DNA from 4 places in the Microbulbifer sp. THAF38 genome. Region 4 is predicted to be linked to each of the others. Evidence: predicted binding sites of a transcription regulator. Region 4 holds the regulator's gene; each other region holds the start of a gene.
The links. Region 4 encodes LexA, which represses DNA repair genes until DNA is damaged. Its sites were predicted from a motif close to ACTGTNTNTANANACAGT; they were not measured.
Positions count from the first base shown of each region.

Region 1: a site for LexA is predicted at 1,725-1,742, ahead of recA (recombinase RecA). Genes of this name have one in related genera too.
Region 2: a site for LexA is predicted at 1,218-1,235, ahead of uvrD (DNA helicase II). Genes of this name have one in related genera too.
Region 3: a site for LexA is predicted at 4,760-4,777, ahead of FIU95_RS13750 (PA0069 family radical SAM protein). Genes of this name have one in related genera too.

Region 1 covers NZ_CP045369.1:1,355,887-1,361,666, reverse strand. The annotation lists gene glpK (glycerol kinase GlpK) at 1-46, opposite strand, end outside; gene FIU95_RS05765 (regulatory protein RecX) at 146-634, opposite strand; gene recA (recombinase RecA) at 635-1,669, opposite strand; gene FIU95_RS05755 (CinA family protein) at 1,869-2,384, opposite strand; gene FIU95_RS05750 (family 16 glycosylhydrolase) at 2,998-5,013, shown strand; gene FIU95_RS21095 (hypothetical protein) at 5,563-5,727, shown strand; gene FIU95_RS21675 (hypothetical protein) at 5,739-5,780, shown strand, end outside.
Region 2 covers NZ_CP045369.1:4,624,339-4,630,118, reverse strand. The annotation lists gene FIU95_RS20160 (multidrug effflux MFS transporter) at 1-159, opposite strand, end outside; gene hexR (transcriptional regulator HexR) at 274-1,128, opposite strand; gene uvrD (DNA helicase II) at 1,269-3,473, shown strand; gene FIU95_RS20145 (TRAP transporter substrate-binding protein) at 3,607-4,734, shown strand; gene FIU95_RS20140 (hypothetical protein) at 4,927-5,631, shown strand; gene FIU95_RS20135 (hypothetical protein) at 5,719-5,780, shown strand, end outside.
Region 3 covers NZ_CP045369.1:3,190,166-3,195,945, forward strand. The annotation lists gene FIU95_RS13720 (cation:proton antiporter) at 1-621, opposite strand, end outside; gene FIU95_RS13725 (LysE family translocator) at 1,431-2,045, opposite strand; gene FIU95_RS13730 (hypothetical protein) at 2,188-2,658, shown strand; gene FIU95_RS13735 (hypothetical protein) at 2,717-3,199, shown strand; gene FIU95_RS13740 (DUF1737 domain-containing protein) at 3,279-3,479, shown strand; gene FIU95_RS13745 (epoxide hydrolase family protein) at 3,514-4,662, opposite strand; gene FIU95_RS13750 (PA0069 family radical SAM protein) at 4,790-5,780, shown strand, end outside.
Region 4 covers NZ_CP045369.1:1,974,389-1,980,168, forward strand. The annotation lists gene topA (type I DNA topoisomerase) at 1-561, shown strand, start outside; gene FIU95_RS08445 (DUF6586 family protein) at 562-1,050, shown strand; gene FIU95_RS08450 (hypothetical protein) at 1,154-1,408, shown strand; gene lexA (transcriptional repressor LexA) at 1,501-2,106, opposite strand; gene FIU95_RS08460 (TIGR00730 family Rossman fold protein) at 2,284-2,931, shown strand; gene FIU95_RS08465 (class I adenylate-forming enzyme family protein) at 3,218-4,780, shown strand; gene FIU95_RS08470 (TetR/AcrR family transcriptional regulator) at 5,254-5,780, shown strand, end outside.

The DNA of each region.
Region 1 (5,780 bases), 620 kb from region 4:
TAAAGGCCGTGGTGCCCGTAGTGCCCTGATCAATGGACAGGATCATAAAGTCTCTCACGCTTATTATTTTTTCTCTCACTACCCTGTAGCCCGGCTGGGAAGCATAGCTTCCGCACTCCAAGCAAGCATGAGAGTATAAGCGTGGTTACTCTTCGTCCAGCGCCCAACCGATGGCATCGGAAGGGAAACCGCGGTAAGCCAGGTAGCGCTGGCGGCGTGCGCGCTCTTTCATCTGCTGCTCACGCGGCAACGCCAAATCAATCGGCGATCGGTATTTACGCTGCAGCTGCTCAAGCGCCAAGGCAAACCAATCCACCTCCAACTGCTCCAGCGCCTGGGATAACAGCCCAGCGGAAATACCGCGCTGCTGCAATTCCTGGCGGATACGCAGGGGCCCCTGGCCACGCTGAACACGAGAGCGGGCAAAAACTTCGGCGAATCGCTGATCAGACTGATAGTTGAGTTCTTGCAGGCGCTCGAATAGCGCATCGAAATCGGCATCGGGGAACTTGCCCACCAGCTTCTGCCTCAGCTCGAGACGGGAGTGCTCGCGGCGGGTGAGCAGCTCAAGCGCCGCGCCGAAAAGCGCTTGAGCCGGGTCAGCGGTGAAAGCCGCTTTTGAGGAAAAAGACACTTACTCTTCCGGCAGTTCCACAGCTTCTGCGGGGCTGGCCGGCACTAGGTCACCTAACAGTTGAGCGCGCAGCTGGCCTTCAATCTCGTTGCGGATATCAGGGTTTTCACGCAGGAACTTGGTGGCATTAGCCTTGCCCTGACCAATCTTGTCGCCCTTGTAGCTATACCAGGCGCCAGCCTTGTCAACCAAGCCCAACTTCACACCATAATCGACGATTTCACCAATCATATTGATGCCTTCGCCGTACATAATCTGGAATTCGGTCTGCTTGAAGGGTGGAGCCACCTTGTTCTTCACCACCTTCACACGGGTCTCGTTACCCACCACTTCATCGCCATCCTTCACCGAGCCGATACGACGGATGTCCAGGCGCACAGAAGAGTAAAACTTGAGGGCATTACCGCCAGTGGTGGTCTCCGGAGAACCAAACATCACACCGATCTTCATACGAATCTGGTTAATAAAGATCGCCAGGGTGTTGGTGTTCTTAATATTGCCCGTCAGCTTGCGCAGCGCCTGGGACATCAGGCGGGCCTGCAGGCCAACATGGGAATCACCCATCTCACCCTCAATCTCAGCGCGCGGGGTCAAGGCCGCTACAGAGTCCACAACCAATACATCTACAGCACCGGAGCGCACCAGCATATCCGCCACTTCCAGGGCCTGCTCACCGGTATCGGGCTGGGAGACGATTAGCTCATCCACATTTACGCCCAGCTTCTCGGCATAAATCGGATCCAGGGCATGCTCCGCATCAACGAAAGCACAGGTGCCGCCTTTGCGCTGAGCCTCGGCAATCACTTGTAGGGTCAGGGTGGTTTTACCAGAGGACTCCGGGCCATAGATCTCGACGATACGACCGCGTGGCAGGCCGCCTATACCGAGCGCCACATCCAGGCCGAGGGAGCCAGTAGAGATTGCGGGGATGCGCTCGCGCTCTTTATCCCCCATGCGCATCACTGTGCCCTTGCCAAACTGGCGTTCGATCTGCGACAGCGCCGCCTTCAATGCCTTGTCTTTATTGGAATCCATGACCATTCCCGTATTTCTGAGCTGTGTTGAGTGGAGGCAAGCTTATCGAAGGATTACTGTATAGGCAACCAGTAATTCCGGGACAACCAGTACCATTCTTCCCAGCATAGAGTCGCAGCCCTCAAGCCGACGCAATCCCGCTGCCGCAAAGAGAAACAGACCCGATGCCCTCCAAGAATGCCCTCCTAGATAGCACGCCCTAAACGGGGTGGTCATCCAGAATTGCCAGCATACCCTTGATAGCCTCCACCACCGCTTGAGCCTGCACGGTGGCGCGATCCCCTTGAAAGTGGAAACAGCGGGCATCAATCTGAACTGGCTCCTGCCCTTCCGCATGGGCCCAGGCAATCCACACAGTCCCCACCGGCTTTTCTTCAGTGCCTCCATTGGGCCCCGCAATACCGCTTACTGCCACAGAAAGGTTGGCATCCATCATAGCCAGCACCCCACAGGCCATCTGCCGGGCAACTGGCTCACTGACCGCACCAAACTGCTTCAAGTCCTTAACGTCCACCCCCAACACACTGTGCTTGATACGATCGGCATAGCTGACGATAGAGCCGTCAAACCAATTGGACGCGCCGGAAATGGTGGTTATCGCCGCTGCAATCGCGCCACCGGTGCAAGACTCCGCAGAAGTCGCAAACCAGTGGCGCTTTCCCAGCTCCTCGCCAAGCTTCTGAGCCAACATCGTTATCTCGCCATGATCAACCATTTTTCTTCCCGTTATTTATCTCTCTCGGTAACCATCCGCCAGGGCGACGTAAATATCACCGGATGATATGCGGTAGAAGGCGGCCCTACTATCCAGCTTATAATTTTCCAGCGCCAGGCCATGGCACATAGAATATCAACTTTTTCATGGACGGAATAAAGATAATAAGATCCCAGAAGCGACAGTGTAGTTACAACAATTACAGTCAGAATAGAAATGGATTTAAAAAACTAGTTTAAAGTACAGGCCACTCAATCAAACCAAAGGAAAAAGCCTCCTATATAGATATTTAATTCTCACAGCAATTTGGCTTTTATGGCATTAAAGTCTATCTCTAAGACTCTTCCTGAAAACTTCAATAGAAACAACCCCGCAGCTGACTAAAAATTTTCCCATCACTCGTATGCGGCAAGTAGGACCGACCTCACGATAAAGGGGTAGAGCTGTCACCCCAGCACAATCGGTTATTTGTTAGGCTTTGATCGGTGCCAATAAAACACAACCAAAAAATATTTCTTCATTAAATCAACGGCACTCACTGCGATAACAAAACGCCAAACAACAATATTATTAAAACGGCATTCCTTATAAAAACCAACAAAGAAAACAAATTATGCTAGTTAAACAGTCAGCGATGGCACTGGCCATTCTTGGGATCTGTGCATCTCCATTAACCAACGCAAAAACCTTAATCTGGGAGGATAATTTCGATAATGACAGTATTGATAAGTCTATCTGGACCTGCGATGTAGGTAGCTGGGGTTGGGGCAATAATGAACTGCAAAATTACACTGATAATAGTGATAACGCCTTTATAGAAGATGGCAATCTGGTGATTCAAGCCCTGCGTAACAGTGACGGCAGTTTTACATCTGCTCGCCTAAAAACATTAGGCCGACTCTCTTATAAATACGGCTCAATAGAAGCCCGAATCAAACTACCCGACCTCAATGCCGGCCTCTGGCCAGCTTTTTGGCAGCTCGGTAATAACTATGGGCAGGCCGGTTGGCCCGCCTGTGGTGAGCTGGACATCCTCGAAGCCGGTATGGCGGAGGCACTTAATAGCGGCAGTGTAAATTCAGCTATCTCTGGCGCTTTCCATTGGCATCACGAATCCGATGACTACACCGGGCAGGCGGACTACGGCCAAAGCAAAAACCTTATTGAAGATTTTGGTTCCAGCAGCGACTTAACCGAGGACTATCATATCTTCGGCATGACCTGGACTCCCGACAGTATTACGATGTGGGTAGACGATGAAGCCAATGAGATAATCAGTATTGGGAGTGAGGATCCCGCGTTCGACGAATTTCGCCAAGAACACTTCCTGATCCTCAATCTCGCTGTGGGAGGCATTTTTCCTCAGATTTTCACCAATGAAGAAATCACTGCGCCGATGCCCGCCAAAATGTATGTGGACTATGTCCGTATTTATGATAATGACGACAGCAATTACAGCACTGAAATCACCCTGGCCAAAGACAGCGCAAAAACCGGCAACCTCGGTATATACGGTGACAATGAGAATATCACCGAATCTCTAGAACTCGGGACCGATACCGAGCTCTATGTTTGGAACAATATGGAGTCCATTGCAAGCCTTGAGGACAGTGAAGCACTGGAATTCAATATTGGTGCCGGCGACTGGTTTGGCATGGGCTTTTGGATGCACTACGACCTGAACATGATGCGCTACCAAAATGGCCACCTAAACCTACGTATCAAGACCACCAGCACCGAAACCATCGGTATTGGCATTGCCAGTACTGGCAGCGGTAGCGATACCTGGGTTGATTTGGTCGATGACGGTGAAGCTTATGGGTTAAAGCGCGATGGTGAATGGCACCAGGTTAGTATTCCGCTCAGCAAATATGCGGTGGATTTTCACACCATTAGTCAGGCCCTAATGATTCGTGGTGGCGCACCTGCAGAGGACTTCACCCTGGCCATTGATGACATTTACTTCAGTGAGGGAGAAACAAAGACCATCCCCGCTGGCATCTTTTCCCTATACAGCGAAACTGCCGAGAGCGATTCCACTTTTGAACTGGGTACCGACGGCAATCTATATGTGTGGGAAAGCACACTGGTGGAAGCTCCTCAATCCCCATTCGAGGGAGAAAAGTCCCTTTCCTACCAGTCCTCTGGAGCTGGTTGGTTTGGCATGGCATTTACCGCCGATAGCTACTACGACCTGTCCGCTTTCGACAACGATACCGCCACACTAAATTTTGCCCTCAAAACCAATAGCGATACCCCCTTCAAGATTGGTATGAAAAGTGGCAGCATCAATGATGTTGAACAAAAATGGATCGAATTTAACAGCAGCTCTGATCCCTACGACTTCATCCGTGATGGTCAATGGCATCAGGTATCCATCCCCATCAACGATTTCAGCGATGAAGTTGATATGACTAACGTGATTCAACTCTTCGAACTACTAGGAGTTGAAGGAAATATCGACGCTATTGAAATCGATGACATCTATTTTTCCAGTGGAACTACAGAGGTCAACTGCCAGCGCCCACCCCGAAAATGCCGCCCACATCATGGGCGACATAAGCATCCTAAAGGAAAATGCAAACCCTGCGGCCCCCGCCCACCGAAAAGGGCCCCAGGCACACGGTAATTAAAGGATAAGAAAAGCCAAGCTCTGTTTCTGAGCATATAGCGTCCAAGTAGTGACTCACTTAACAATGAAATAGATGAATATTCATCTATTTCATTGTCGCCCATCGTTAACGAGAACTTGTTAAGCCCTAGCACTGTAACAAGCTAGAACCGCCTAAAACAATAAGTATATATTTTCTAGACCTATCTTCTCCAACCCCAACCCCAACCCCAACCCCAACCCCAATCAAGAAGAACCAACAGAAAAACCGTTATTTCTACAAAATTTCGCAAATACAAACCTTTTTCTTTTCTCTGGGACAGGGCGAATCCCAATTACGACAGAAAGGCTCTAGGGGCTTTTATTTGGAATTTCTGTTTTGCTAGGTTTCCCAGCCGGTAACTAATTAAGCTATCAGATAAAAAACAATAAACATTCAAATCAACGGTGATACTTTTGGTCTATAACGAGATGGCCAGTGGCATCAAATATCTATCCCTCTAAGTGATTTCAGTGATGAAGTAGATATGTCTAACGTAATCCAACTATTTCGGCTCTTGGAGCTAGATGGAGAAGTCAGTGATATCAAAATCGGCAATATCTAATTATCTGGAGGCAGCGACAGCGAAGGCGATCCTGGTGGCAATACCCATAACAACGATAATTCAAGTGGATAAGATAACAGTGAAGATGGCTCCAGTAACGATGATGAACCCGGCAATAAAGACCTGAATGCCTAAGCTATCATCACCGCTATCAATGAAATTCAGCCCATCACCAATGCC
Region 2 (5,780 bases), 2.0 Mb from region 4:
TTGAACCCGCGCAACCTCCGTGTCCAACGCCCCGGCCATGGCCGGTATGGCCGGCAAGTAGCTGTCGATGGAAAACGGCGTCAGGGAGACCAGAGCCGCCAGCCATACCACCAGCCAGCGCGGTGCCTTTTGCTCAGCGGATAAAGCAGTGGATGTCATGGAATTGCTCTGGGACGATTTGGGGGCTCTTGTTGGCGGTGACAATAGATCGCTGAATACAGCAGGCATGGTAGAGGGGGCGCGACACCTTATCTAGTGCCGCATTCCGCTCCCTCAGTGCTTGTCTTCCCGCAATGTGTACAGGCCCTGTTTGAGTTTCAATAAATGTTCCTGCAACTGGGGGCCTTTGCGCTGGGCAACGCCAATGGCGAGTACATCGATCACCACCAGGTGGGCGATCCGCGAGGACAGCGGCGTATAGATCTCGATATCCTCTTCCACATCGACTTCCAGCGGGATACTGGCCTGCTGTGCCACCGGTGAACCGCTTGGTGCGAGGCCAACCACTAGGGCGCCCTGCTCTTTCGCCATGCCCATGGAGCGCAGCAATGCCTTGGTGCGTCCACTTTGCGAAATCGCCACCACGATATCGCCCGGCTGCATGGACATGGCCGACATATTTTGGATGTGATGATCCGAATGGGCCGCGGTGGCCAGCTGCAGGCGGAAGAACTTGTGCTGGGCATCGGCGGCTACCGCACCGGAGGCGCCGAAGCCAAAGAATTCTACCCGTTTGGAAGCGGCAATGGCGGTCACTGCGGCTTCCAGGGCGCGGTCGTCGATGCGGTCGCGAACCTTCAGTAGGGTATCTACGGTAGAGTCGAATACTTTGCGTTTGTACTCGGCGATAGTGTCTGTCTCAGTCACCGCAATCTGGCCGAAACTGGGGCTTGAGGCCAGTTGCTGTGCCAGATTCAGCTTAAATTCCTGAAAGCCGGAACAACCCACTGCACGGCAAAAGCGCACTACGGTGGGCTCGCTCACCTGGGCCTCTGTGGCCAAGTCGACGATACGCATATGAATGATTTCGTCGGGATTGGCGAGAATATACTCCGCCACCTTGCGCTCAGATTTGCGCATGGATGACAGCTGTTCGCTGATTTTTTGCGTGACTTCCGCCGGTTTCACAGGACTACCTTCTCTGATGCCAGATGCCGCAGTTTAGCCGCTGCGCCCTCTGCTGGCGAGCGGCTTGGCATTGTCAGCCGGGGCAAAATCCTGTTTATTTACACAGGTCTCGCACAGCAGCTCTGGTACAATCTTCGCCCATGGACGTATCTCAGATTTTAGACCCCCTTAACGACGCCCAGCGCGAAGCGGTAGCTGCCGCGCCAGGCAATCAATTGGTTCTGGCCGGTGCCGGCTCGGGCAAGACCCGCGTGCTGGTGCACCGTATTGCCTGGCTGATGCAGGTGGAGGGCGCCTCGCCCTACTCCATTATGGCGGTGACCTTCACCAACAAGGCCGCCCGCGAGATGCGCGCCAGAATTGAGGAGCTGCTGGGGGTGAATACCTTCGGTATGTGGGTGGGCACCTTCCACGGTTTGGCCCATCGGCTACTCAAGGCCCACTGGCAAGAGGCCAAGTTGCCGCAGAATTTCCAGATTCTGGATTCCGACGACCAGCTGCGTTTGATCAAGCGGGTGCAGACAGATCTGGGCCTGGACGATAAGAAGTGGCCACCGCGGGAGACCCAGTGGTGGATTGGTGCGCAGAAAGACGAAGGCCTGCGCCCGCAATATATTAATGCCGGCGCCGATCCCTGGCTGCAGACCATGGTGCGCATCTACTTCGCCTATGAAGAGGCCTGCCAGCGTGGTGGATTGGTGGACTTCGGTGAGCTGCTGCTGCGTGCCCACGAGCTCTGGCTGAATAACGACGCTATTCTCGCCCACTACCGTCGGCGTTTCCCCTTTATCCTGGTGGATGAGTTCCAGGATACCAACACCATCCAATACGCCTGGCTGCGCCTGCTCGCTGGGGAGCAGTGCCACATCACCGCCGTGGGGGATGATGACCAGTCCATTTACGGCTGGCGCGGCGCCAAGATCGAGAATATCCAGCACTTTTCCACAGACTTGCGCGAAGTGCAGACGGTGCGACTGGAGCAAAATTATCGTTCCACCTCCACCATTTTGAACGCGGCCAACGCGGTGATCGCCAATAACAGCGGTCGCCTGGGTAAGGAGCTGTGGACCAAGGGCGATGAGGGCGAGCCCATCGCCGTCTACGCCGCCTATAACGAGCAGGATGAATCGCGCTTTATTGTCGAGCGTATTAATGACTGGGTGCGCGATGGCAACCGCCGTGACAGTATCGCTATTCTCTACCGCTCCAATGCCCAATCTCGGGTACTTGAAGAAGGCCTTCTGCGCGAGCAAGTGCCTTACCGTATTTACGGCGGCCAGCGTTTCTACGACCGCCTGGAAATCAAAAATGCCCTTTCCTATCTGCGCCTGATCAGCAACCGCAATGATGACACCGCCTTTGAGCGGGTGGTGAATACCCCCACGCGCGGTATCGGTGCGCGCACGGTGGAGATGGTGCGCTCTTTTGCTCGCGAGCAGGGCTGTTCTCTGTGGCAGGCGGCCAAGCTGATGTTGCAACAGCGGGTTCTCGCTGCGCGCGCCGGTAATGCCTTGCAGAGCTTCCTGGATCTGATCAACCAGCTGGCTGCAAATGCCGAAGATAAAGAGCTGGACGCCATTGCCGAGGATGTAATCGAAACCAGCGGCCTGCTGGAATTCCACGGTAAAGAAAAAGGTGAGAAGGGCCAGACCCGGGTGGAAAACTTGCAGGAGCTAGTGACTGCTTGTCGCTCTTTTACCGGTGTGGACCTTCCCGAGGGTGAGGAAGATGAGGAGGAAATACCTCTTCTTAACCAGTTCCTCGACAGTGCTGCCCTCGATGCCGGTGAAGGCCAAGCGGATGAGTTTGAAGATGCGGTCCAGCTGATGACTCTACACTCCGCCAAGGGCCTGGAGTTTCCCCTGGTATTTATGGCGGGTGTGGAGGAAAACTTGTTCCCGCACAAAATGTCCGCGCAAGAACCCGGCCGCATGGAGGAAGAGCGACGCCTCTGCTACGTGGGTATTACCCGCGCCATGCGCAAGCTGTATATCACCTACGCGGAAAACCGTCGCCTGTTTGGCAGCGAGACCTATAACAGCCCGTCTCGTTTTATCGGTGAGATTCCTGCGAACCTGGTACACGAAGTGCGCCTGAAAACTGAAATTTCCCGACCACTCTATCAGGCGGACTACGGTAAGGTGGGTCAGTTCTCTGATCCGGCCCCGGACTTCGATGACCTGCCACCACTGGCCCTGGGCGGTCGAGTGGAGCATGCAAGGTTTGGCGAAGGCACCGTAGTACAGTTCGAAGGCAATGGTCCACGTGCGCGGGTGCAGGTCAATTTCGATGATGCCGGTAGTAAATGGCTGGTGGTGGCTATGGCTAAGTTGCAGCCCCTATAGATTTAGCTTTGGTAAAAACCGGGCCACATTAAAGATATTTTTCTACAGTGGTTTTGGTTTTTGCCAAGGTCTCGAATATTAAAAAAAGATCATTAATCGATGGTCTGCGCCATAAAAAAGATAATTAAAAGCGATGAAAAAAGTTAACTGGTATCCCGCTATTATTTTGGGCCTCATCGCCCTGCTGGTTATTACCTTTGCTGCACTGGTCACTTCCCGTGCGGCACAGGGGCCTACACAACACTTTTCTGATACGGACAACAAAGAGCTGTTCGAGTGGAAGCTGGTTACCACCTGGCCAAAAAATTTTCCAGGGCTCGGCCAGGCACCGGAACGCTTCGCAAAAAATGTTGAGAAGATGTCGTCCGGCCGTCTCAAAATAAAAGTTTATGGTGCCGGCGAGCTGGTACCGGCACTGGGTATTTTTGGCGCGGTATCTGAGGGCGCTGCACAGATGGGGCACGGTGCCGCCTATTATTGGAAAGGCAAGATTCCAGCGGCTCAGTTTTTTACCGCAGTGCCTTTTGGTTTAAACGCCCAGGAAATGAATGGCTGGCTGCATCACGGTGGCGGTTTAGAGCTCTGGACGGAGATTTATGAACCGTTCAATTTGATCCCCCTGGCCGGAGGCTCCACCGGGGTACAGATGGCGGGTTGGTTTAATAAGCCGATTAATTCCGTTGAGGATTTGCAGGGCCTAAAAATGCGTATTCCTGGCCTGGGAGGTGAAGTTTTAAATCGGGCCGGTGGTACCGCTGTGACGATCCCCGGTGGCGAACTTTATACAGCTTTGCAAACTGGCGTAATCGATGCGACTGAATGGGTCGGCCCCTACAACGATCTCGCTTTTGGTTTCCACCAAGTTGCCGAATATTACTACTACCCCGGTTGGCATGAGCCCGGCTCGATGATGGAATTTATCGTCAACAAAAAAGCCTTTGAGAAATTACCCAAAGACCTGCAAGTCATTGTGAGGGTCGCAGCCCGTGAAGCAAACCAGGATATGTTGGATGAGTACACCGCGCGTAATAACCGCGCCCTGCGAGAGCTGGTGGAAACACACGGGGTAAAGGTTAGGCGCCTGCCAGATGATGTACTTTCACACCTGAAGAAAATCAATTCACAGATTATGCAGGAGACTGCCAATAAGGACCCGGAATTTGCGCGTATTTATAAAGCTTTTAAGGACTTTGAGCGTGATGTGCGGCCCTATCACCAGATTAGTGAAGAGGCTTATTACCAGGCTCGGGAGTTAAATTAACTTTGAACCACTTCGAGGTCAGGGTAAGTGAATATTGGCTTTCCATGACATCTCCCGCTTTTTTATTATAAGAAAGAGAAACCAGCGGGTCGCTTATATTTTATCCCTTTTGTCTTTTTTTTCGTCAATATTTACATAATAATGCCGCGGCTTTTTTATCTGACTAAAGAAAATATGACTGGGGAGTTATAAATGTTTAGAGTTTTTAGCCTTTTTGTTTTGGGGGTAGTATTTCTTTCTGGTTGTGCGGGGGCGCCGCAACTACCTGTTGAGCCTGATCAAAGATTTTGGCAACAACAAGAAAAGCGTGTGGGGATAATAATATCTTCGGCACCAACACCAGATGTATATCTTCCTGGTGCAAGTTGTTTGCTGTGCTTAGCAGCTGCTGAAGTGGCGAATTCTTCACTTAGTAAGCATACCGAATCACTCTCGATAGATGACGTAATGGTCATCGCTGTCGATGTGAACGAACTTCTTCAATCTAAAGATATTGAAGTGATAGAAATTCCTCAGGAGCTCAATTTGCGCAGGTTGCCTAAGCATAAATCTGAGGCTCCTAATTCTACTAAGAGAGATTTTTCACATTTTGCAGCGCAATATAATATTAGTCATCTTTTGGTGTTAGATTTCAATGCAGTGGGTATGCTTAGAACTTACTCAAGTTATATACCTACTAGTGAGCCCAAGGGATACTTTGAAGCTTTAGGTTATTTAGTGGATCTGTCAGATAATACCTATGAATGGTATCGTCCCGTAAAAGTCCTCAAAGCGGCTGCTAATGAATGGGATGAGTCTCCAAATTTTCCTGCCCTAACAAATGCTTATTATCAGGCGATTGCAGAAGGGAAAGAAATCCTAATTTCCTCTTTTGGTACAGAAAAAGCTATTCAGTAAGTCTTAATTCTCTGTGTCTATTGGGCGTTAATATGTTTATTGACGCCCAAGCTTAAATTCGTAAAGACTGTTTTTTCAAGAATTAAAATGAAATATCAAATATTATTTGTCTTATGTGTGTTAGTTGTAGGGTGTGCTAGTAATAAAAC
Region 3 (5,780 bases), 1.2 Mb from region 4:
GGTTAGCAGGCCTAAAATTAAACCTACAATAATTCCGCCAAAGAATATCATGCAGAAATATAAGGTGACTGAACCAACACTTAATGATGGAGCTTCAGCTCCAGCACTAGTGGATTGCACAATGGAATAGGTGGCCAGGCCCAGTACTAAGGAGTAGAGCACCACCGCCGCCGCATCATTAAATAAGCTTTCCCCCTCAACAAGAGCAAGCAAGTCTTCCCCTGTTTTTTCCTGACGAAGTTTGTTCACTACCGATATTGGGTCAGTCGCTGCCAAAATTGAACCGGTCAACAGTGCTGCTATCCAGGGAAAGCCCTCTGGGTGACCAATACCATAGTAAGTAATTGCAGCAATCAAGAAAGCACAAATGATCAAACCCAAAGTTGAGAATAATAGAATCGGACCAATCCAACGCTTTAAGACCCTTGGTTCCAACTGCCAAGCAGATTCAAAAATTAAGACTGGAAGAATTACAAAGAAAACCAACTCCCTTAAACTGGTTGCCCTTAGCCCAGTATCATAATCAATCACCGGCAATAAAAAGGCCGCCAGAACACCTGCCAAGAGACAACCCAAAGTGTTGTCAATTTTTAGAATTCTAGAAAAACCCAACCCCACCACAGCTACTACCGCCAGGAAGAGCGCCTGCCCTACAATAGTGACTACCTCGTTCACTCAAATACTCCCAGCCTGTCGCCCGGGTATTACTACCCCCTAAAAATTTGAATCCATTGAGCTAAAGATATTTTCATTTCAATAGCCTTTCTTTCAGCATAACTCTCAAAAAAGTATGACTTGATCAAATAATGAAACCAGCTTCGAGACTACTTCACAATTAGAGCGCTCACTAAAAAGGGTGGTGGTTTGTGCACAATCTGCTAGGGGGTGCAATAGTTGTTGGCAAGAGAGGACTGGCTGAAAGGCATCTCTATATGGAAGCCCACAGACACCAATATAACTGGCTACCTGGATGACACCTGTCGACCAATCAGTCATTGTCACCAGCTATCCCTTCTCCGTACCCAGTAGTAAATTTCGAACATATTTTGGTTCCCACAACCCTAATTAGTAATGACAAATAGATACCCGATTAGTATAGGAAACGAGGAGGATTTACACGGCGGTGTAGGAGATCAGCAATAGCTGTAGATTATAAAAACTTATTTGTCTAGCAAGATATGAACATTATCAAAAAATAGCCTATACAACCTATCTTGCAACCGATCAAATAACGGACCTTCTAACCGAAGCGACCAATAAAATAATAAACAATAAGCATGGTGATACACGGCGCAACTCTTGACAGTTGTCACCCCCCCCTTTCTGTTTCGACAGAAGTCACCAAAAAATTGGGGACGTGATCCTTCATATCTATCTAAGCGAACAAAAGGGGCTCCGCGAACAAAAGGGGGATATCCAGACTGAATCAGTCAGAGGGCTTGCTGGCCAGGTAAGAAATGTGAATACAGTAAATATACCGCACATAAAATTAACAGCCCGCCCATGACCAGATTAAACCGCTTTATTCTAGAGGTTCCGCCCAGCAGATGACGAATTTTATCTCCAGCAAAAGCCCATAGAGTCAGCGACGCATAACAAACCCAAAAGTAAACAAACACAAAGTAAACCAGGCTTAACTGACTGTGAGGACTGGAAAACAAAGCAACACCGGATACACAAGCAATCCATGCTTTTGGATTTAGCCATTGCAGAAGAAAACCTTCATGAAAACGCGGCAGAGATCTTTCATCAATCGCTATTTCCTCAGCAGGGGCACTGGCAATTTTATACCCCATATAGATTACGTATAGCGATCCAGCTATGGCTAGGTAGTGTAATAGCTGTGGATAGCTCTCCAGTATTTGGTAAAACCCAAAACCAATTGCGGCAAGTAGTAGTGTAAAACCGATTGTTGCTCCCGACACAAATGGGATGGTGCGAGCGAAACCATGTTGCACTCCAGATGAAACGATCACCATATTGACGGGGCCCGGTGTAATCGACATGGTCAATGAAAATCCAAACATAGCCAAGAACAAGGACATGTTTACTCCACAGTAGTAATTAAATTATTATTTCAAAGTGAGTAGCCATTGAGGCTGTATATCAAAAAATCACAATCGGTCAGCTTTAAGCCATTATCGGCTCTAAAAATGACTCCGGGCAATTCACAATAAGGGTTTCAAGTTGAAAAAATTCATTTTACTGGCAACTTTGTTGATATGTACCAACTTTCATGTCTATGCTAAAACCTCGACAGAAGAGCATATTACAGGATTCATTAAAGAATTCTCTTCGAATAACATAAAAGGAACAGCCTCTCGATTCTTCACAGAATCTCCCCATTTTATTTTTGGCCCTCATATCCTCACCCCAAAAGATTCTGAGCAAGTGGAGAAAGTACTCTCTGAGATACACGATGCCCTGGCAAAGAAAGGCTATATGAATTCAGAAATTGTTAGTTTTGAGACACATTTTCAGAGTAGGAGCATGTCAGTTACTACGATACTACTTAAACGCTACACCTCAGAAGGACTGCTTTTGGATCACCAGTTCAGCACTTATACATTGGCAGACACTTCAAAAGGCTGGAAAATCCTATCATGGCTTCCCTCAGAACCTAAAGATAATACACGATGCTTTGCTAGTGAAAGCTAATACCTAGGCTAATCGGCAATATCGATTCATACAGGCTAATTAAAAGGCGTTTAAAGTAATGGCAAATAGTGAAATACAAGCAATTCTTACACAGCTGTACCAAGTTATCTCTGGTCCCGAGGGGTTTACTCGTGACTGGAAAAGACAGCAGGAACTATTTGCGCCCTACGCCAAAGTGATTCGTACCTCTATAGACAGTCAAGGCAATCCCCAGGCACTGGTTTTAAGTATTCAGGATTACCCTGAAAACTTTCAGCGGTTAGTTGGAAACGCAGCTTTTTATGAGGTAGAAACTCACAATATTATCGAGTCATTTGGCAACATTGCCCACGCTTTCAGTACCTATGAAGCCTGGAGAGATAGTGAAAAAACTCAGTTTATCAAGCGAGGGATCAACAGCATTCAACTCTACAACGATGGCCACGGATGGAAAATAGTCAATATGATCTGGGATGATGAGCGACCAGGGTTAACCATGCCCGCCAAATACAACCCTTCAACTAAAACTCAAAGTATTCCCAGTAGCCATCCAATAGTCTGAACCAAGGATTTCCTAGCTAAAAGACTCTGCTTGTTTAAATATTTTCGGATGCAAGCAATCTCTCTAAAGAGTATTACCTATGAAACTTTACCGATTGCTTACCGGACCAGATGATTCCAATTTCTGTTTACGTGTTACCGGGGCGCTTAACAATGGGTGGGAACTTTATGGAAGCCCAACGCTGACCTCTAATGGAGAGAGCACTCTTGCGGGTCAAGCTATTATCAAGGAGGTTGCAAATGAGGACTTTAAAGGAGATATCTCACTAGGGGATTATTAGGTTCTTTGAGAAGGTGAGAAAGGGCTTTTGAGCCCTATAATAGGCTTCTCTTCCAAGCTCTAATTTCCTCGACGTAGAGATCTGGCTGTTCAAAAGCGGAAAAGTGCCCTCCCCGCTTCAAGTGATTCCAATAGCAAATATTGTTATAACGACCTTCAGCCCATGAGCGGGGAATTCTCACTATCTCTCCCGGGTAAATACTGACCCCGGTTGGCAATTGCACTACCTTATTCTGATCAGGACCGTAGGGGATATCGAAGCTTTCCCAGTATAATCGAGAAGACGAAGCCGCTGTATTTGTTAGCCAATAGAGCATGATATTGTCCAACAATTCATTTCTGGTAAAAATGCTCTCCAAAGTGCCCTGGCAATCGGTCCACAGATGGAATTTCTCCAATATCCAGGCAGCCTGACCTATAGGCGAATCCGCAAGGCTATATGCCAATGTTTGAGGGCGAGTACTCTGCTCCTTGGCAAAACCTGAATCCCACCGATTGAAAAATCGTATTCCGGCCAGAGCCTCTTTCTCCTCCTCACTGGGCTGTATCAGGGCCTCAGCGGTTGGCTCCTCTTTGGGATTGTTGATATGTATAGCTTTGCAGGCGCCCCGGTTCTGAATGCCAATCTCAGTAGTCACCGACCGCCCCCAATCTCCTCCCTGGGCCAAGTAGGACTGATATCCCAGTCGATTCATCAACGTATCCCAGGCTGTGGCAATTCTGGGCACTCCCCATCCCGTTTTCGCCGGCTTACCGGAGAAGGCGAAACCGGGCAGAGATGGGCATACCACATGGAAGGCATCCTCGGCATTTCCAGCAAATTGGGTTGGCTCCGTCAGAGGCCCTATTACTTTAAGGAATTCAACAAAGGAGCTGGGCCAACCATGGGTGATCACAATTGGCGTGGCACAGCTATGGCTGCTCTTTACATGGATGAAATGAATATCTAAATCGTGAATAGTCGTGGTGAACTGGTCATATTGATTCAGCCTCTGCTGGGTGGCAAACCAGTCATACTCATTTAACCAGTAGTCGCAGAAATCTCTGAGGTAATCCAGAGGGACACCTTGGCCCCAACCATCTACGGTTTGCGCCTCAGGCCAGCGGGCTTCCCTCATCCGCCGATGCATATCTGCCAATTGCGATTCCTGTATATCAATACTGAAAGGTTTGACCTGCGCCATTCGTCGATATCTTCCTTAAAAATAATGACTGAGTAGCCGCTGATAGATAATCACAAAATATGATTGGGCATTGCTTTGTACCAAATCGCAATCGTAAACTGTACAAACATACAGCCCATTAGTTCCAATGAAAAAAATAGAACCAGACAAGCCACAGCCCTTTCATAAAGGGCGCGGGGCCGCCAGTAATATCACTGGTCGTTTTGCCGAGTACTCCAGTTCGCGGGAGAGCGATGGTTGGCAAACAGAGGCTGAGCCCCTTGAGCGACTGCTGACTACCGCCATTGAAGAGAAGGCCAAGTCGATTATCGCCACCAATCAGTCACCTGATATCCCCTTTACCCAGTCTATCAATCCTTACCGTGGCTGTGAGCATGGCTGTGTCTATTGCTACGCGAGACCAGCTCACGCCTATATGGATCTTTCCCCTGGGCTCGACTTCGAAAGCAAGATCTTTTTTAAGGCGAACGCGTCCAGATTGTTGGAACAGACACTACGCAAGCCCAGCTATGTATGCAGCCCCATAGCCCTGGGCGCAAATACCGACCCCTATCAACCACTGGAGAAGGAAAAGGGTATAACCCAGGCACTGCTTGAAGTTATGCAGCAGTTTCGACAACCGGTCACCATTGTCACTAAGAGCCAGCTGATTTTACGGGACCTCCCCATCCTGGCGGAAATGGCACAGGACAACCTCGCCCAGGTGGCAATTAGTGTGACCACCTTGGATAGGGATCTCAAAAGGAAACTGGAGCCACGTACCGCGGGACCTTCTGCCCGCCTGCGCACAATTGAACAATTGAGCAAGGCTGGGATACCAACTGCCGTACTTGCCGCTCCAATGATTCCGGCACTCAACGACTATGAACTGGAAGCGATTTTAAAAGCTGGGCGGGACTCAGGTGCCGAGAGGGCAGCCTATATCCTCCTGCGACTCCCCCATGAAGTGGCACCACTTTTCCGCGAGTGGTTAGCGCTACATTACCCACAAAGAGCCGACCATGTGATGAGCCTGGTACAACAAAGCCGCGGCGGGCGGGATTACCAAAGTGACTTTTCCCAGCGCCGAACGGGTACAGGAGTTTTCGCCCAATTACTCCGCCAACGGTTTATTGTCG
Region 4 (5,780 bases):
TTCAAAATCAAGGGTTATGACGGCCCGATTATTGAGTGTGATAAATGCGGAAGCGATATGCAGCTGAAGTCTGGCCGCTTTGGTAAATATTTTGGCTGCACTAATGAAGCTTGCAAGAACACCCGTAAGCTGTTGAAGAATGGCCAGCCGGCACCACCGAAGATGGATCCGGTGCCCATGCCTGAGTTGGCATGCCAGAAGGTTGAAGACCATTACATTCTTCGTGATGGCGCCTCCGGGTTATTCCTGGCTGCCAGTCAGTTCCCGAAAAACCGTGAAACCCGCGCACCGCTGGTCAAAGAGTTGCTACCTCACCAAAGTGAGATCGATCCCAAGTACAGTTTCTTGTTCTCTGCACCTGCACAGGATGATCAGGGGCGGGATACCGTGGTTCGCTTTAGTCGCAAGACCCAAGAGCAATATGTCCAGTCCGAGGAGGATGGAAAGGCGACGGGTTGGAAGGCTTTCTATCGAGATGGCGCCTGGAAGGTTGAGGCGGCAAGTAAGTCTACTGCAGCTAAGAAAAAGCCTGCAGCGAAGAAAGTGGCGGCAAAAAAGTAAATGAGCAATCCCTACACTGGCCTGGTTACATCCGCGCTACGCAAGAGCCAACTGCTTGCTACAAGTAGTTTTGACTCTGCTATTCAGCGAATGGCTCTTGAAGAAGGTGCCCTGTTGCAATTGTGGAAAGCTTACCGGGCCTTCCTGGCTGAGCTTTCCCATCAATTGCAACTGGGGTTTGAGCCTGAGTCCCTGCAGGTTATTGTGGATAGCCTGCACAGCCAGGGGAAAGCCAGTGTTGAAGTAAGGGAATTGCAGTTGTTGGTCTCAGAGCCGGGGAGTTGGCTGAGCGAGTTTTTACGTGCATGGCATCAACTCTTGCGGCTGCCTCCGCTTGCGGAAGATAAGGGGCAGGGCGGCAATCTGATACCAGCGCACAATGTCGCGGGCCCTGTGGTTGTTGATCTTTCCTTCGAAGTGCTGCTCAAATGGCACGCTGCATTAAGTGAGTTGGTAGGCAGGCAGCGTGCCAATCTTGAGGAGTGCTGAGGGCTCCTCGCTCCCTTTCTGTCTATCTGTTTGCACCCACTGAAACTTCTAAATTGCCTGTGGTACACTGGGCGCAAACTGATGTGCAGTGAAGGGAAAGCTAATGTCCTCCGAAACTTTTGAGATTATCGAGTTGGCCAATGGCGATGTGGCTCTACGCCGCGCCGGTCACGAGGAGGACCCTCTGGTGAGTATTCGTTTCTCAGCCGAGAGTCTCCAATTTTTACGAAAGCACAAAGTAGCAGTGGCTCGGGCAATGCTGGAAGCGGGTATAGAAGCTGTGCAGAACCTTGATGACCTGGAGCCTGGTTACTTCGAAGAGGAAGAATCAATGCCGGTTAACCATACGATTCATTGATCTAATCTATGGTAAGGTGAGCAGGTAAAAGTGTTTCAACAGCGGCTTAAAGCCGCTGTTGTTGTATATGGACATTGGTAAACTGTTTACTCTTAAGGGGTTTGGCGAATCACGCCCACCGCGAGCCCTTCAATCACAAAGTTCTTATCCCGCATATCCACCTGGATAGTCTCAAAGTCTTCGTTTTCGGGTAGTAGTTGCACAGTTGCCTGATTGCCTTTGCGGCGGAAGCGTTTAACAGTTACTTCATCATCAATCCGGGCAACCACAATCTGTCCATTTCTGACTTGCTCGGTTTTCTGTACGGCCAGCAGGTCCCCATCGAGAATACCTGCGTTGCGCATACTCATGCCGTGCACCCTGAGTAAATAATCTGCCGGCGGGTGAAAGAAGCTGGCGGGCAGGTCGCAATAATCCTCAATATGCTCTGTGGCCAGGATAGGGTGGCCTGCAGCGACACGTCCTACGATGGGAAGACCGGATTGGTGATCTGGAATTCGAATGCCCCTGGAGGCGCCGGCGACCATCTCAATGGCTCCTTTTCTCGCCAATGCTTTGAGGTGTTCCTCTGCGGCATTGGGTGAGCGAAAGCCCAGTTCCTGGGCAATTTCTGCGCGGGTGGGGGGGTAGCCTGTGTCATCCAGGTAGGTTTTGATCAGCTCTAATACTTGAGTCTGACGTGCGGTGAGATTGGTCATAGATTTACCTAGAGTTTCTGTATTTTTATACAGTTGCTGGGATTATATACAGATTTTAGGTTTGCGCAAACCCGCCCCTTGCCTCGATTCAAGCTGCTACATTGATTAAGAAAACAATGAGTGAAAAAAAGAGTAGTTGAAAGAGCTGACAGCACGAGAGAACAAGGGAGAACAATAATGCTTGATGCAAAGATGCCCGAGGCTTGGAGGGTTCTACGTATACAGTCGGAATTAGTTGATGGGATTGAGCGTCTAATTGCACTAAAAGGGGCTGTAACGGTTTTTGGTGGCGCGCGTTTCACAGAGGATAGTTTGGAATACCAGCAGGGGGTAAAGCTTGGGGGGCTTTTGGCTGCCGAGGGGATACCGGTAATCACCGGTGGTGGCCCAGGTCTTATGGAGGCGTGTAATCGAGGGGCTTTTGGGCAGTCTGGCCCCTCAATTGGATTAAATATTGAACTCCCTTTTGAGCAGGCAGCCAATCCGTATCAGGATATTAGCTTGAACTTTCGTTATTTCTTTGTGCGGAAATTTATGTTTGTTAAGCATGCCGCCGGTTTTGTTGGCCTAGCTGGAGGCTACGGCACTCTGGATGAATTGTTTGAGGCTTTAACGCTTGTGCAAACACAAAAAGTAAGGCGATTTCCTATAGTGCTGGTTGGGGAGCGCTATTGGGGTGGGTTGTACAATTGGTTAGTGGATACAGTGCTGGAAAAGGGTTGTATTGATTCAGGCGATCTCGATTTATTCCATATCGTGGATACCGTCGAGGAGGCTGTACACTTGATTTTGAAGTATTTGCGCGGCAGAGAAAGTCAAAAATAATTTAAAAAATTGTAAGTTTCTGTTGGGGTTGAAGAGGTTTGGCTATTGCTCTGGTAATTTTTCAGAGCTAGTCAAACACCCTGGGGGTTCTCTATTTTGGGGCTTTGATTATTCCGAGCTATTGCCCATCGTATACTCCCCTTTGATCACCAGGTGCCAGTTTCAGCGGTTTGTAATGCGTGTCAGACTGATTAATGAGCCTGCTATTATTCTTATATTTGATCGCTTGTGATTAGGGGTATTTTTACTTATTAGCTAGCCTGCATTCTAAATAGGACGCCAAACTGTGCCTTTTTATGGAGACCCCCTACTAAAGCCCGCGGACTTGAAGAATCTCTTAGAGGTCTCTCTAGATAGTAAGCCAGATGAGATAGCACTACTTTGCAGCAGTCGAGCGTGGACCTGGCGAGAATTGCAAAGAGATATTGATACTTTGGCTGAGAGGCTGGCAGCGAAGGGTTTTCGTCAAGGTGAACGGTTTGCATCTTTGATGCCGAACCAAGGCGAAATGCTTATTTTTCTTCTCTCATGCATCAAGCTAGGGCTAGTTGCAGTTCCATTAAACTATCGCTACACCTCAGCCGAAATTGATCGTGCACTTGAAGTGAGTGGCGCAGTAGCCTTGTGCGTAGATGAGGAGCTTAGAGAGGATATTCGATCTAATAAATCTGTTAGCGGATTGAGTAAAGGTATTCTTATTTTTGAGAGTGCTCTTGAAAATACCTGGAATTTTGAAAGTTTGGTTGATTCTGGATTGCCAGCGGTTGGGCCTCCCTCATCAGATTTAGAGGATTGTGCATTCCTTTTCTTTACATCCGGCAGTACCGGAGAGCCGAAGGGTGTTATACACAGTCAGTTTTCTTTCGGGTCTATAGTGGCAAGTTTTGCTATTGCTCTAAACCTTTCACGCAATGACGTTGTTTTACCAGGAGCTTCAATTGCACATGTGGGGTCACTTTCAACAGCCATGGCTGCATTTTCTGTAGGTGCAATGGTAGTCATTCCTCAAAGTTTTGAGGGACCAGAAATTCTTTCCTTATTGCGATCTTGCCGGCCAACTGTGCTGGTAATGATTCCCGCAGCTTTTATCTCGATGGAGCGCAATCATGATGCAAAGCGTGAAGACTTCGCGTCACTTCGATTGTGTGTCACTGGTGGTGATAAATTTCCGCTCAATCTTGCAGTTGAATTTGTCCGCAAGACTGGTCTGATGATCCAGGAGACTTACGGGCTCACAGAGGCTCCAGATTGCCTTTTCAATCCTTCCAGTTCAATAGAGAAGGCTGGGTCCGTTGGTAAGGTTTCTCCAGGTTATATTGCTTGCTTACGTGATGGCGAGGGGAGGGAGGTTGCCCCTGATACAGATGGTAACCTCTGGCTCAGTGGAGCGCCGGTGATGGCTGGTTATTGGGCTAATTCTGGAGTAACTCGAACGGTGCTTGAGAATGACTGGTTTGATACCGGTGATATTATGCGTGTCGATTCTCATGGTTATTTTTGGTTTCGTGGTCGAAAAAAGCAGATTATCGTCCGAGATGGCTCAAACCTCTCACCCCAGGAAATTGAAGAAGCTGTTATGGCGCATCCAGCGGTTGATCTCGCTGGAGTAGTTGGCGTTCACAATGATGTTCATGGAGAGGATGTGTGGGCTTTTATTACGCTGAAGAGCGGTGTCACTGCGCCAAGTGTTGAGGATGTGATTGATTGTGCGAGAGAGCGTGTCGGTTACAAGGCCCCTGAAGTGATAATAATCCTGGATAGCATGCCTCTCAACCCCACTGGCAAAATTGATAGGGCGGCACTAAAAAAGCTTGCAGAAGAACAATTATCGATTATTCAAAAAAAGTGAATGCCGCGAAGTGGTTTGTCGCTACAGATTAAGTTTCTTCAATTTATGATCGCAGCCCATGATATTTCAGCTTTGTCTCAAAGGTTGAATTTTTGATTGGCTGCTGCAATTCAGATGGACTCGGGTCGCAAAGATGGATTGTCCCAGCCGTTTCTTTTGTTCATGTGTTCATGAATTCCTGTTTCTGAGTTGAATTAACCTTTCTTGTCCCCTCTATCTTTCGGGTAGCTTCCCAAAGCGCTTAACTTTGAGTTGCAGTATCCAGGAGGGGGGTATTAGCAGTTGTACTGCATCAGTACGAATCTCCTCTTGAGTGATACAGCAACACGTCTGTTTCAGCTGTGAGAAGTTTTCTCCCTGTAGGTGCTGATAAGCGATCAGAACCTCTAAAGGTGTTTTGTACAGTTCGACTGGCAGAGGAATATGCTAATCTGGCCAGAGTTAAACAACTGTTTTAAATGATGGTTTGATATATGAGCCAGACGGACACCGTTAGCCGGATACTGGACGCAGCTGAAGTGCTATTTGCCGAGCGCGGTTTTACGGAAACTTCTCTCAGAACGATTACGAGCACAGCAGGTGTTAACCTGGCGGCAGTCAATTACCACTTTGGCTCAAAAAAAGAGCTGATCCAGGCGGTCTTTGAGCGCTTTTTGACCCCATTTACCGAGGCTTTAGAGTCAGAACTCGATTGGCGTATTGCTTCTGGCCAGCCGCTTAGGGTAGAGGGGCTATTAGAAAGCCTTTATAAGGTGGGGTTGGGCGGCTTGAGTGAGCGAGGGCTCGATCCGCAGCGCTTTATGCGACTGCTGGGATTGGCCTACACACAGTTTCAGGGGCACTTACGTCGCTTTATAGTGTCTCGTTACGGTGAAAGTTACCGGCGCTTTGCCGGCCTGCTGGCTGAGGCCTTACCAGGGGTTGACCCCGTTACGTTCTACTGGCGCCTGTATTTCATGCTGGGAGCCACTATCTTCACCTTGTCGAGCTACGATGCCAT